4 regions of the Listeria marthii genome follow, and region 2 is predicted to be linked to each of the others. Evidence: riboswitches for the same ligand, from Rfam matches in the RefSeq annotation. Region 2 holds a riboswitch; each other region holds the start of a gene.
The links. A riboswitch is a leader RNA that binds a small molecule or an ion and turns the genes downstream of it on or off. The one in region 2 is predicted to bind S-adenosylmethionine.
Positions count from the first base shown of each region.

Region 1: it holds a riboswitch for S-adenosylmethionine, as region 2 does, so the genes downstream of both, HCJ55_RS08080 (ABC transporter substrate-binding protein) here and metE (5-methyltetrahydropteroyltriglutamate--homocysteine S-methyltransferase) in region 2, are expected to answer to the same signal.
Region 3: it holds a riboswitch for S-adenosylmethionine, as region 2 does, so the genes downstream of both, HCJ55_RS04570 (5-methyltetrahydropteroyltriglutamate--homocysteine S-methyltransferase) here and metE (5-methyltetrahydropteroyltriglutamate--homocysteine S-methyltransferase) in region 2, are expected to answer to the same signal.
Region 4: it holds a riboswitch for S-adenosylmethionine, as region 2 does, so the genes downstream of both, HCJ55_RS13535 (methionine ABC transporter ATP-binding protein) here and metE (5-methyltetrahydropteroyltriglutamate--homocysteine S-methyltransferase) in region 2, are expected to answer to the same signal.

Region 1 is NZ_JAASWB010000004.1:78,447-81,793, reverse strand. It holds gene HCJ55_RS08095 (IMP dehydrogenase) at 1-585, opposite strand, end outside; gene HCJ55_RS08090 ((4Fe-4S)-binding protein) at 764-997, shown strand; gene HCJ55_RS08085 (GNAT family N-acetyltransferase) at 1,009-1,287, shown strand; SAM riboswitch class I at 1,428-1,530, shown strand; gene HCJ55_RS08080 (ABC transporter substrate-binding protein) at 1,617-3,191, shown strand; gene HCJ55_RS08075 (ABC transporter permease) at 3,294-3,347, shown strand, end outside.
Region 2 is NZ_JAASWB010000003.1:1,928-5,274, forward strand. It holds tRNA gene HCJ55_RS05460 (tRNA-Ser) at 1-69, shown strand, start outside; tRNA gene HCJ55_RS05465 (tRNA-Glu) at 74-145, shown strand; gene HCJ55_RS05470 (MFS transporter) at 209-1,384, shown strand; SAM riboswitch class I at 1,461-1,567, shown strand; gene metE (5-methyltetrahydropteroyltriglutamate--homocysteine S-methyltransferase) at 1,674-3,347, shown strand, end outside.
Region 3 is NZ_JAASWB010000002.1:349,784-353,130, forward strand. It holds gene uvrC (excinuclease ABC subunit UvrC) at 1-619, opposite strand, end outside; gene HCJ55_RS04570 (5-methyltetrahydropteroyltriglutamate--homocysteine S-methyltransferase) at 723-1,826, opposite strand; SAM riboswitch class I at 1,920-2,017, opposite strand; gene HCJ55_RS04575 (RidA family protein) at 2,081-2,458, opposite strand; gene HCJ55_RS04580 (DUF1294 domain-containing protein) at 2,537-2,794, shown strand; gene HCJ55_RS04585 (Imm8 family immunity protein) at 2,808-3,176, opposite strand; gene HCJ55_RS04590 (calcium-transporting ATPase) at 3,303-3,347, opposite strand, start outside.
Region 4 is NZ_JAASWB010000009.1:17,820-21,166, forward strand. It holds gene cesK (histidine kinase CesK) at 1-500, shown strand, start outside; gene HCJ55_RS13530 (hypothetical protein) at 579-767, shown strand; SAM riboswitch class I at 876-994, shown strand; gene HCJ55_RS13535 (methionine ABC transporter ATP-binding protein) at 1,084-2,106, shown strand; gene HCJ55_RS13540 (methionine ABC transporter permease) at 2,103-2,777, shown strand; gene HCJ55_RS13545 (MetQ/NlpA family ABC transporter substrate-binding protein) at 2,842-3,347, shown strand, end outside.

The DNA.
Region 1 (3,347 bases), on a different contig from region 2:
ATTTAATTTGTTGTCCCAAATAATGTTGTTAGCTTCTTTTAAAGTGGTCGATTTGTTAGCAGTAACTAATTTTTCGAAAGGAGTCATGAAATCAGCAACTTTTTCGTCTGGGCTCATGCGCGTTACGCGGTAGTCGCGACTTGTCACGATTCCTAGTAATTTACCGTGCGCCGTGCCGTCTTCTGTAACTGCAACTGTGGAATGACCAGTTTTTTCTTTTAAATCAAGAATGTCTTGAAGGGTTTTGTCTGGGCTGATGTTGGAATCGCTAATAACGAAACCAGCTTTATGATTTTTCACGCGAGAAACCATTGCCGCTTCACTTTCGATGGACTGGGAGCCGAAGATGAATGATACGCCACCTTCTGTAGCAAGAGCGATACCCATATTATCGTCGGAAACAGCTTGCATAATTGCGGAAACAAGCGGAATGTTCATTGTGATAGCAGATTCTTCACCCTTTTTAAATTTTACGATTGGTGTTTTTAAGCTAACGTTTGTTGGAACACATTCAGCGGATGAGTAGCCTGGAACAAGTAAAAATTCACTAAATGTGCGGGACGGTTCTTCAAAATAAAATGCCATTATTTCCACTCCTTCTTCTATTTTTAAATGAATTTATAAAATATCTTTATTATTTCAATAACTGGCAGGAAAGTCAATGATTGGGGGAGCTTTTTTAGGAATGTTTCTGGACGTTTTCTTTTGGGTGATGAGTGGAATAGATGAAAGGTAGAGAAACTTTGGCGAAGGAGGTAATCAGATGGACGAGGAAACGCTGCTTGAACGAGGCTACCGTAAGTATCGCGGGGCGGATATAGATATTTATTTTAATACAAATGTTTGCGAGCATTCGGGTAATTGTGTAAAAGGTAACGCAGAACTTTTTAATTTGGACCGAAAACCGTGGATTATGCCGGATAATGTATCGAAAGAAGAGGCGAAGCGGGTGATTCATACTTGCCCAAGTGGAGCGCTTCAATATATCGAGAAATAGGAGGAGATTAAATGGAATATAAAAATGGTGAAAATAGAATTTATGCTGTAAATGATGAAGGCGTAGAGGTTGGCGAAGTGACTTTTGTGCCAACTGGGGAAGATATGTTTATTATTGACCATACTGGCGTGGATGATGCGGCTCGAGGTCAAGGAATAGCCCAAGAACTGGTGAAACGCGCGGTTGAAAAAGCAAAATCAGAAGGGAAGAAAATTATTCCGCTTTGTCCATTTGCAAAAGCTGAGTTTTCTAAGAAGCCGGAATATCAAGAAGTAGAAGCATCTAAATAACAAGCGTAGACTGGGTTTTCTGCCCGGTCTATTTTTTTATAAAATAATTTTTGGGATTTCAGTTTTCTCTTCTTGACATCTGCTTTGTTTCAGTGTATCTTTAATTCACAGTAAACTTATAGGAATAATAGTATTACGTTTTCTTATCAAGAGTGGTGGAGGGAATCGGCCCAGTGAAACCCAGCAGCGGAGCGCAAGTTCTATGCTAATTCCGATCAGAAGTAATATTCTGGCAGATAAGTAGTAGCTTTTAATGAGGCGCTTCGATTCTGACCAAAAAACAGAGGAAGCGTTATTTTTTAGCGCTTAAAGAGGGGAGTTTTTGTTAGATGAAGAAATTTTTATTAGTAGCGGTTATCTCGGTTTTTGCCTTGGTGTTAACGGCTTGCGGAGGTTCTGGCGCTAGTTCAGACAAAGCAAACGGTTCAGGCAAAGCGAAAGACGGCGGCTCTCTTATTATCGGAGTTACAGGAGATCCAGAAGTTATCAATCCTAACTACGCTTCTGACCGTGTAACATTAACGATTCAACAAGCTGTATACGCACCGCTATTTTGGGAAGTTGACGGGAAACCGGCACTTGCAAAAAGCTTAGATATTTCAGATGACAACTTAACTTACACTGTGAAACTAAAAGATGGTTTAACTTGGCACGACGGCAAACCTTTAACTGCAGACGATGTAGTATTTACTGTTAATTCTATTTTAGATACAAAACAAAACAGCCCGAACCGCGGCAACTTTGTTTTTGACGATAAACCTGTAAAAGTAGAAGCAGTAGACGACACAACGGTGAAATTCACATTACCAACTGTTGCTCCAGCCTTTGAAAATACAATTAAAACTTTCTTCCCAATTCCAAAACACATTTTTGAAGGGGTAGAAAACATCGAGAAAAGTGATAAAAACAAAAATCCAATCGGCTCAGGTCCGTACAAATTTGTTGAATACAAAACAGGGGAATACGTTTCCTTAGAAAGATTCAACGACTACTTTGACGGCAAACCGAAATTGGATAAAGTTACTTTCCGAATCACAAAAGACCAAAACGCAGCTAATTTAGCACTGCAAAATGGTGAAATTAACTTAAAATCTATTCAACCTTCTGATAGAAACAAAGTAGAGAAAGCGAGCGCGGTAAACATTATCACTTACCCGGAAAATCGCTTAAGCTATGCGACATTCAACGAAAACCAACCAGCACTTAAATCAAAAGAACTTCGCCAAGCCCTTTCTTATGCGCTTGACCGTGAAGAAATCATTGATGCGGCTTACGGTTCAGATGAATACGCAAAACCAGCTTCCTCATTCCTAACAGAAAACACGAAATATTTCACTGATAAAGTAGAAACATACGACCAAGACATTGCCAAAGCGAAAAAATTAGTAAAAGAAAGTGGTTTTGATACAAGTCAAAAACTAACTGTTTACTATTTAAACAACAGTAAATCACAAGAAAGTATCGCGCTTTACTTGCAACAACAATACAAAGAAATCGGCGTGACACTGGACTTGAAACCAACAGATCCAAATGCACTTAGCAACATCACACTTGACCGTAAAAACGCAGATTACTCGATCGCGCTAAATGGTTATATCATGGGGAACGATCCGGATGCATATAAATCCCTATACCTAAGCGATGCGCCTTACAACTACTCAAACTACCACAACAAAGACCTAGACGCACTTTGGGAAAAAGGTGCTGTAACTGCTGACGACAAAGAACGTCAAGAAATCTATGAAAAAATCCAAAAAACAATTGCTGATGACGCTGTAATTTATCCAATTTCTTATGATAATGCAGTGCTAGCTCTTGATAGCCGTTACGGTGGACAAAAAGCTGCAACACCACAACCAGTAACAATGTTCCGTGATCTTTCTAAATTATATTTAACGGAATAATAATTAAAAATCATTCGTGAAAAATCTGACCTGCCATGCTTGTTTTTTGGCAGGTTCAGATTTTTACTTGTCATTTTTAGTGTTTTAGATAGGAGATAAATTATGCTAAAAACAATCATAAAACGCGTATTGCAAATTATTCCGATGCTATTTATT
Region 2 (3,347 bases):
AGAGGCGCCCCTGCTAAGGGTGTAGGTCGCTCGCGCGGCGCGAGGGTTCAAATCCCTCCTTCTCCGCCAGATTGGCCCGTTGGTCAAGCGGTTAAGACACCGCCCTTTCACGGCGGTAACACGGGTTCGAATCCCGTACGGGTCATCCTAAAAAACAATGTCGATTATGGCATTGTTTTTTTATTTACTATGTTTTTGGAGGTAGCAAATGGGATCAAAAGGGAAGTTTTGGATTTTAACAATGGTTGTAGCGATTTCGGGGCTGTCACAAGGGGTGTTATTGCCGCTTATTGCAATCATATTAGAAGAGAATGGTATTAGTGCAGGAATTAATGGATTTCATGCTACAGGGATCTATTTAGGAGTTTTACTTATTTCTCCGTTTATTGAGGCACCACTGCATAAATATGGTTATAAGCCGATTATTTTAGTTGGGGGAGGGCTAGTTGCGGTTGCAATTTTGGCTTTTCCAATTTGGTTTAATTTATATTTTTGGTTTATATTGCGGTTGCTCATTGGTGTGGGGGATCATATGTTACATTTTTCATCGCAGACTTGGATTGGTGCTATGAGTGATGCTAGTAAGCGTGGTCGGAATATGGCGATCTATGGATTGTTTTTCTCATTGGGATTTGCAATAGGGCCACAATTGGTCAATTTGGCAAAAATAAATGCAAACTTACCTTTCTTTTTATCTGGGATTTTAGTGTTGATTGCTTGGGGGCTAGTTTGGTTTATTCGAAATGATTTTGTTGGAGAAAAGGCGGTTATTCGGAAAATTTCTTTTTTTGGGAGTTTGAAGCGCTTTTCAGATGTTTTTAAGTTGGCTTGGGTCGCGATGATTCCGCCATTTTTGTATGGGATTTTGGAAACTGGGCTGAATGCAACTTTTCCGGTTGTAGGACTTCGTGATGGACTCGATACGATGATGATAGCAATGATAATTTCTTCTTTTTCGGTGGGGACGATTATTTTTCAAGTGCCGATTGGGATTGTTAGTGATAAATTTGGTCGTGGGAAGGTGTTACCACTTTTGACGGGAGCGGGGGCGGTTGTTTTTGTGTTGACTGCTTTTGTTAAGATGCCTGTTTTATATGTGATTTTCTTCTTTGTTTTGGGGATATTACTTGGGTCGCTTTACTCGCTGGGGTTGTCTTATATGACTGATTTGACACCACTGGAATTGCTTCCGGCTGGGAATATTTTGGTTGGAATGTGCTTTAGCTTGGGGAGCATTATTGGGCCGAGTGCGACTGGAATGATGATTGGGATTTTTGGAAATCAAATATTTTATTTTGTGGTGGCAGGAATGCTTGTTTTAGGCTGTTTGTTGTTAGCTTTTGGAGCACGGAAAGATGCTTTAGAAAAGAAAATGGAAATTTAATGATTGACAGTTTTTAGGTGCAAGTGGTATGATGATTTCAATCCAATTTAAGTGATTAAAAAAACTAAATAAATTGCTCTTATAATGAGTGGTAGAGGGACTGGCCCGTTGAAACCCGGCAACCTTTCAATACGTTGAAAAGGTGCTAAATCCTGCGAAGTGTGATGCTTCGAGAGATAAGAGAGACTTAAAAAGTTTCAGTGTATTTGTGTATCGAAACTTCCAAACCTCTCTAGTTCTCTAGGGAGGTTTTTTATTGGCAAAAAATCGAGAGGATAAGGTGATAGGTATGGTAAAGGCGATTAGTTCAAACTTGGGGTATCCGAGACTTGGGGAGAAACGTGAATGGAAACGTGCGTTAGAAAAATTCTGGAATGGTGCGATTTCAGAAGAGGAATTGTTGGCTGAAACGAAGGCTCTACGATTGCATGCGCTGAAAAAGCAACAAGACAAAGGAATTGATTTGATTCCGGTGGGTGATTTTAGTTTTTATGATCAAGTGCTTGATACGAGTGTGACATTTGGGATTATTCCAAAACGTTTTCAGCATGATGGTGGGAAAGTTTCGCTAAATACATATTTTGATATTGCACGTGGTAAAAGTGACGCGGTTGCTTCTGAAATGACTAAATGGTTTAATACTAACTATCACTATATTGTTCCTGAACTGGCGGATGCGGATCCGAAAGTGTTGGATAATCGGGCGCTTTATTATTACGAAGAAGCGAAAAAAGAGCTTGGTATTGAAGGTAAGCCAGTGCTTGTTGGTCCGGTTACTTACTTAAAACTTGGAAAAGGGAACGATGCGGAAAATTTTGAAGCGTTATTAGATAAATTTATTCCGGCGTATGTGGAAATTTTGAAAGAGCTTGAGCGGGCTGGTGCTAAGTGGGTGCAAATTGATGAGCCTTATCTGGCAACTAGCTTTGATAAATCAGAAATTAAGTTATTTGAAAAAGTGTATCAGGCGTTTCAAACCGCGGTACCAAATTTGAAAATCGAGTTGCAAACTTATTTTGAAAGTTTGGATTATTATGAAGAGGTTGTTAATTTACCGGTAGCGGCGGTTGGGATTGATTTTGTTCATGATCATGGCGATTCGCTCAAAGCGTTGAAGGCTCATGGGTTCCCGGAAGATAAATATTTAGCGGCTGGTGTGATTGATGGTCGGAATGTTTGGCGGAGTGACTTGGATGCAAAACTTTCGCTACTTACTGAGATTGCGGATTATGTGGCGGATGGGAAATTGATTGTGCAGCCTTCCAACTCCTTACTACATGTGCCAGTGACGAAATTGAGCGAACCAGATTTGGATGAAGTGATTCTCGGTGGTTTATCGTTTGCTGATCAGAAATTAGATGAAATTGCCATTTTGACGAAGGCTTTGACGGATGGTGCGGAAAGTGTGGCGGCTGAGCTTGAAGAAGCTCGTGCGGCAGTGACGGCGCTTAATGAATCGAGTCACCGAAACAATTTAGAAGTGCAAGAAGCGATTGCGAATTTGGAAAATGTTCGGGTTGACCGGGAGTTGCCATTTGCGGAACGGATTAAATTGCAGCATGCTTGGTTGAATTTACCGCTATTTCCAACAACGACAATCGGAAGTTTCCCACAATCGCCGGAAGTTCGGAAAACTCGGGCTGATTGGTTAAAAGGTAATATTACGGATGCGGAATATAATGTTTTTATTGAAAAGGAAACGGCGCGCTGGATTAAAATTCAAGAGGATTTAGATATTGATGTATTGGTCCACGGCGAATTTGAACGGACAGATATGGTGGAATATTTCGGGCAAAAATTGGCTGGTTTCCAAGCAACGAAATTTGGTTGGGTGCAATCATATGGTTCGAGAGCGGTTCGTCCGCCACTTATCTACGGGGATGTTGCTTTTACAGAAGAAATTACGGTGAAAGAAAGTGTCTATGCCCAGTCGTTAACGAAACGTCCGGTCAAGGGAATGCTT
Region 3 (3,347 bases), on a different contig from region 2:
GCATCTCGGCTGTTAGCTTATCTTTTACATCTTTAATATCGCCTTCAAGGAAACGGCTAATTTTCCGGATTTGATTTTCATAGATAGCTGGCTCAATTTCCTCGTGGCATGGCCCTAAGCAAAGTCCTAGGTGGTAATATAAACACGGGCGGCCCGGCTTTCCGTCGCATCTGCAGAGTGGAAATAGTTTTTCGATTAGTTCTACGGTTTGTCTAGCGGAATAGCGACCAGGATATGGGCCAAAATAGTGCGCACCATCTTGTTTTACTTCCAACACGACTTCGATATGCGGATTTTTTTCGTTCGTAATTTTAATATATGGGTAACTCGGTCCTTCTTTTAACTGGATATTAAAAGGTGGCTGATATTTTTGAATTAAAATCATTTCGAGTAGTAGAGCTTCTTTTTCGGAAGTAGTAATGATTAATTCTAAATCGCGAATTTGCCGTACAAGTCTTGCTGTTTTTCCGATTTGTTTGCTATGAAAATAGGATTTTACGCGGTTTTTCAAGCATTTTGATTTACCGATATACAGAATTTCGTTATTTTCATCTCTATAAATATAACAACCTGGTGATTCAGGTAATAAGGTTAATTTAGTTTGTAATTTGTCATCCAAAGGGGCACCCCTCCTTCTTGAACATCTATTCTAGTCCTACTTGCCATTTTTGTAAAGACGCAAAAAGAACTAGCGCACAAATGTGGCTAGCTCTTCTTATTAGTTATTTACCCCAAACATCTTCTGCTAGTTGGACAACGTAGCGTAATTTATTCCATTGTTCTTCTTCGGTCAGGATGTTGCCTTCTTCTGTGGAGGCGAATCCGCATTGTGGACTTAGGCGTAATTGGCTTAATGGGACGATTTCGCTCGCTTCTGCAATTCGCGCTTTAATCGTCGCTTCGTCTTCTAATTCACCTGTTTTCGAAGTAATTAAGCCGAGAACGATTTTCAAATCCGGGCGCGTCACATATTTTAATGGCGCAAAATCTCCAGAACGTTCGTTATCATATTCTAAAAAGAAACCATCGATGTTTAATTGACCGAATAAGGTTTCCGCAACTGGTCCATAGCCGCCTTCCGCAATCCATGTAGAACGGAAATTCCCGCGGCAAATGTGCATTGTGATGACCATATCAGCTGGTTTATGTTTGATAGATTCATTGATAAGATTTTTATACGTTTCTTGCAATGTGTCCGGATCAAATCCTCTTTGTCGCACGACTTCGCGTTGTTCATCCGAGCATAAATAGCTCCAAGACGTATCATCTAATTGTAAATAACGACAGCCAGCATCATAAAATGCTTGAATCGCTTTTTGATACGCAGTCGCTAAATCAGCGGCAAATTTGTCGGCATCATCTAAATATGGCTGATACTCAATGTCGCCGCGATAATGAAGCATTGCTGGACTTGGAATCGTTTGTTTCGCGACATGATTTTCACCAACTGCTTCTTTTAGGAAAATAAAATCTTCTATAAATGGATGCGTGGTGAAATCGATCGGAGCCGTGATTTTTACCGAATGCGATTTTGTTTGCACTTTGCTAAACTGAATACCTCCAGCCGCATCGTATCCTTCTACCCCATCCAAATTCTCCAAGAAGTCAAAATGCCACCAAGCACGGCGAAACTCGCCATCTGTGATTGATTTTAAGCCGACTTCTTTTTGCTTTTCGACAATGTATTTAATTTCTGTATTTTCAACTTCGCGCAACTCTTGGGCTGTTATTTCGCCAGCTTGGAACTTCTCCCGCGCGTCTTTAATAGCCTTTGTCCGTAAAATACTTCCAACATGATCTGCATAAAATGGTGCTACTTGATTCATTTCCTTCGCCTCAATTCGTTTTATTTTTATGTACAAAAAAACTTTCCCTCAAAAGACAGCTTTTAAGGGAAAGTGAATTTACCTGATTCGCGTGCCTTATCTGTCAGTGTTACCTGCTGGATTTGGCACCGTGAAAAATCCGGTTGCCAAGGCTTCGCTGGGCCAGAACCCTCCACCTTTCTTGATAAGTACTATGTAATTGGTTCTTATTATATCGTTTGCTTCTCGTAGTTGTCAAATTTATTTCTGAATATTTATGCTTCTGCGATAACTTCGATTTCAATTTCAGCATCAAGCGGCAATTTCGCTACTTGGAAAGCACTTCTCGCTGGGAAATCACTGGAAAAGAATGTCGCATAAACTTCATTTACAGCCGTAAATTCATTTAAATCTTTGAAGAAAACGGTCGCTTTGATGATTTTATCCAGTCCAGAACCTGCTTCTTCTAACACTGCTGCTAAATTTTTAAAAGCTTGCTCGGCTTGTTTTGTCGCGCCTTCTGCTAATTCTCCAGTTGCCGGGTTAATACCAAGTTGACCTGACGTAAAAATAAGTCCGTTCACTTTTACAGCTTGTGAGTATGGTCCAAGTGCTTTTGGGGCTGACGATGTTTGAATAATTTCTTTTGCCATTTTATCCCTGCTTTCTTTTATGGTATGCTTTTATTCTAATCAATAAAGTTTGTTTTAGCAACGAAGGGGGATTTCTGGATGATTTTAACAATATATTTAATCGCGATAACGCTTATTTCTTTTCTATTATTCGCTATCGATAAACGGAAAGCAATTAAACACGCTTATCGGATACCTGAATCTGTACTGCTTTTCACCGCATTTCTCGGCGGGGCATTTGGTAGCTGGATGTCGATGCAGTTGTTTCATCATAAAACACAAAAACCGAAGTTCCGGATTTTAGTGCCGCTTGCGATGGTTTGGACTGTTGGGGTTTTGGTTTGGTGGTTGTATTAATCTCCATTAAATTTTAAGCTTTGTAATTTTCATATTCCCAAAAGAAATAATTTTGCAGCGCTTCACAAGAATCATCCCAGCTCTCTTTTGTACATTTTTCCAAAATGGATTCTATTTTATCCAAAAGTAAATCATAACGATAATATTCCAATACGATTGCTTTTCGTTTCCCTTTTGGAAGTTTATACAAAGTTGCTGGTGTTACCACTGGAATGTGAAAATAATTGCCTCTTTTCGTGCCATCATTTGTTCCAATAAACAAATCAATAACTAGATAAAGTTCTTTTTCTGGGTCATATTCCCAATCTTTAAGCGGGACTTCTATTTCTGTTGAATGGATTTCTTGTAATAAAACAAGTTTTGAATTATGTTGTTTTTTCATTTAACTCCTCCGTGTGAATTAAAATTTGTTAATCTAAGAATCTATATTCAGTATATAATAGATATAGCACTCAATGTATTATTAAAAAACAGAAATCCCTCATTTTAAAAAGGGATTTCTGTTTTTTTACGCTTCTTTAAAAAATTTATTCTGAACTACTTTAATTATCTC
Region 4 (3,347 bases), on a different contig from region 2:
ATGATTTATTTTCTTATACGCGGCTTGATAGCGTGGAATACCGATTGAAGAAAGATGAGTTGGATATTGTTGAATTACTCAGACAGTTAGTGGCGGAATACGATGGTCGAGCAGCAGAACGGAATATGCAGATTGTCGAACATTTTGATGCCAACAAATTAATTATCGGCGGCGATGGCAACCAAATCATGCGCTTATTTGAGAACTTATTTTCGAATGCCCTTAGATACGGAGAAGGCAATAAGCAAATTGATGTAAGTGCCAAAAAAGAAGATAATATGGCGGTTATTCGCGTGACGAACTACGGCGAAGAAATACCGAATGTTGATTTACCATACTTGTTCGAACGTTTTTATAAAGTAGATAAAAACCGGACCACAACTGGCACGGGCTTAGGGCTTGCGATTGCTAAGTCTATCGTCGAAAAACATGGTGGGATTGTTACTGCAGAAAGTAAACACCGCAAAACCAGTTTTATCGTCAAATTGCCACTGATTTAATCTTTAACAATTCTTAAATGTTTCTTTCCTCGTGATTTATGTTCTTTCGGTAGAATATAAATCACGGAGGAGAGGAAAATGAAAAAACATATTGTTTTAATTGTTGTTGCTTGCATCACGGTGATTGCGGTATTTATGTACATAGTTCAAGTGAATAATAGCGAATTAAAATATCAAAATAGAGCCCAAATCAAAATAGCCTCTCAAATGGCTAGTGAAGATGAATTGGGAAATAGTTGTATAGTTAGTGAAATAACTTACAAATAAATCAATATAAGTAAAAAAGTTATTGACAAAGTTTACTAGACAAGGTAATATGAAAAAACAAGAAACGTCACTATAGTCACAAATGAAGTGATTTAATAATATGTAGAAATCTTATCCAGAGTGGTGGAGGGAAATGCCCTATGAAACCCAGCAACCTAAACAGTAATTCATTATGTGTTTAAGGTGCTAAGTCATGCAGAACAGCGAGTTGTTCTGAAAGATGAGAAGGAAGCTAGTCCATTTGAAAAAATGCTGCCTTTCTGCTCATCAGCAGAGAGGCTTTTTTGTATATCAGAATGTAGAAAAGGTGATAGAGATGATTACGTTACAGAACGTTGTAAAAGAATATGCGTCTAGAAACAACAAAGTTCTCGCAGTCGACCATGTCGATTTAGAAATTGAACAAGGCGAGATTTTTGGTGTAGTTGGTTATTCCGGAGCGGGAAAAAGTACGCTTATTCGGATGTTTAATGGGCTGGAACTACCGACAGAAGGAACGGTCGAAGTCGACAATCTACTGATTAGCCAAATTCGCGGCGGAAAGCTAAGAAAAGCTCGTCAACAAATCGGGATGATTTTCCAACATTTTAATTTATTATGGTCACGAACCGTTGCAGAAAATATTGCTTTTCCACTAGAAATCGCAGGTGTGCGCGGTGAAAAAAGACGTTTCCGTGTAAATGAACTCATCCGTCTTGTTGGCTTGGAAGGTAAAGAAAACGCCTATCCAGCGGAACTAAGCGGTGGTCAAAAACAACGGGTCGGCATTGCAAGAGCACTTGCCAATAACCCAAAAGTGTTGCTTTGTGATGAAGCAACGTCCGCACTCGATCCACAAACAACCGATGAAGTGTTAGAACTCCTCCTAGATATCAATAAACGCCTCAACTTAACAATCATCGTTATCACCCATGAAATGCATGTGATCCGAAAAATTTGTAATCGCGTCGCAGTAATGGAAAACGGAAAAGTTGTCGAACTTGGCGACGTATTAGATGTTTTCCGCCACCCTCAAGAAAAAGTAACGCAGCGCTTCGTTCGCCAAGTTACTGACTCAGACGAAACCGAAGAACTCATCCACTTACTCCTAGATAATTACTCCGAAGGCAAAATCGTCAAACTACTCTTTATGAGCGAAAATGCCACCCAACCAGTCATATCCCAAGTAGCAAAAGAAAATGATGTGTTGCTAAATGTCCTTCACGGCAACTTAACGCAAACGCAAAACGGCGCATACGGAACGCTTTACGTACAGATTTTAGGTACAGATGATGCGATAAATGCGAGTCTAACACAGCTACGTCAACTTAAAGTAGAAACGGAAGTGTTAGAACGATGAGCAAATTACAAGAATTATTTCCAAATGTTGATTTTCAAATGATGTGGGTCGCAACCCAAGAAACGCTTTATATGACGCTAACTTCATTGTTTGCAGTTTTCTTACTAGGGATTGTATTAGGTTTACTGCTATTTTTAACAAACAACAAAAAACATGCCGGAGCGCGCATTCTTTATTGGGTAACAGCAATATTAGTCAATGTGTTCCGCTCAATCCCTTTTATTATTTTAATCGTACTACTTTTACCGATGACAAAATCGCTTGTCGGAACGGTAATCGGGCCAAAAGCAGCACTACCAGCTTTGATTATCTCGGCTGCTCCGTTCTATGGTCGGATGGTAGAAATCGCCTTTCGTGAAGTAGATAAAGGGGTTATCGAGGCAGCAAAATCGATGGGTGCAAACATGTTTACCATTATCGGTAAAGTGCTTATCCCAGAAGCTTTGCCAGCAATTATTTCTGGTATTACAGTGACAGCAATTTCGCTCGTTGGTTTCACAGCCATGGCAGGTGTCATTGGTGCTGGTGGTCTCGGAAATGCGGCGTATCTAGAAGGCTTCCAACGTGGCCAACCTGATGTAACCGTACTTGCGACCATTATTATCTTAATTATCGTCTTTATTTTCCAGTTTATCGGCGACTTCCTGACAAAACGAACCGACAAACGCTAACTAATGTATATGAAGAAATTTATATAAAAAAACGCGGAATCCCCGCAAAAAAGGAGAGAATTTCATGAAAAAGGTTCTTGGTTTCATTTTCACATTAAGTTTAGTTTTAGTACTTACAGCTTGCGGCAGCTCCTCAGATAAAGCTTCATCTAGCAAAGAAGACGATAACAAATTGGTAGTGGGAGCTTCGAATACACCACATGCCCAAATTTTAGAACAAGCAAAACCGATTTTGAAAGAAAAAGGAATTGACTTGAAAATTGTTAAATATACAGACTACGTTATGCCTAATAAAGCCCTAGACGAAGGCGATTTAGATGCTAACTACTTCCAACATAAACCATATCTTGAACTAGAAGAAAAAGAAAAAGGTTACAAATTTGCTGATGTTGGAGCAATTCACATCGAACCAATGGGCCTTTATTCTAAAAAAGTAAAAAATATTAAAGATCTAAAAGACGGCGCGCAAGTATTGCTTTCTAACTCGAAATCTGACTGGCCTCGTGTAATTGGAATTTTTGTGGATAACGGACTTTTAACACTGAAAGATGGCGTGAAACCACAAGATGC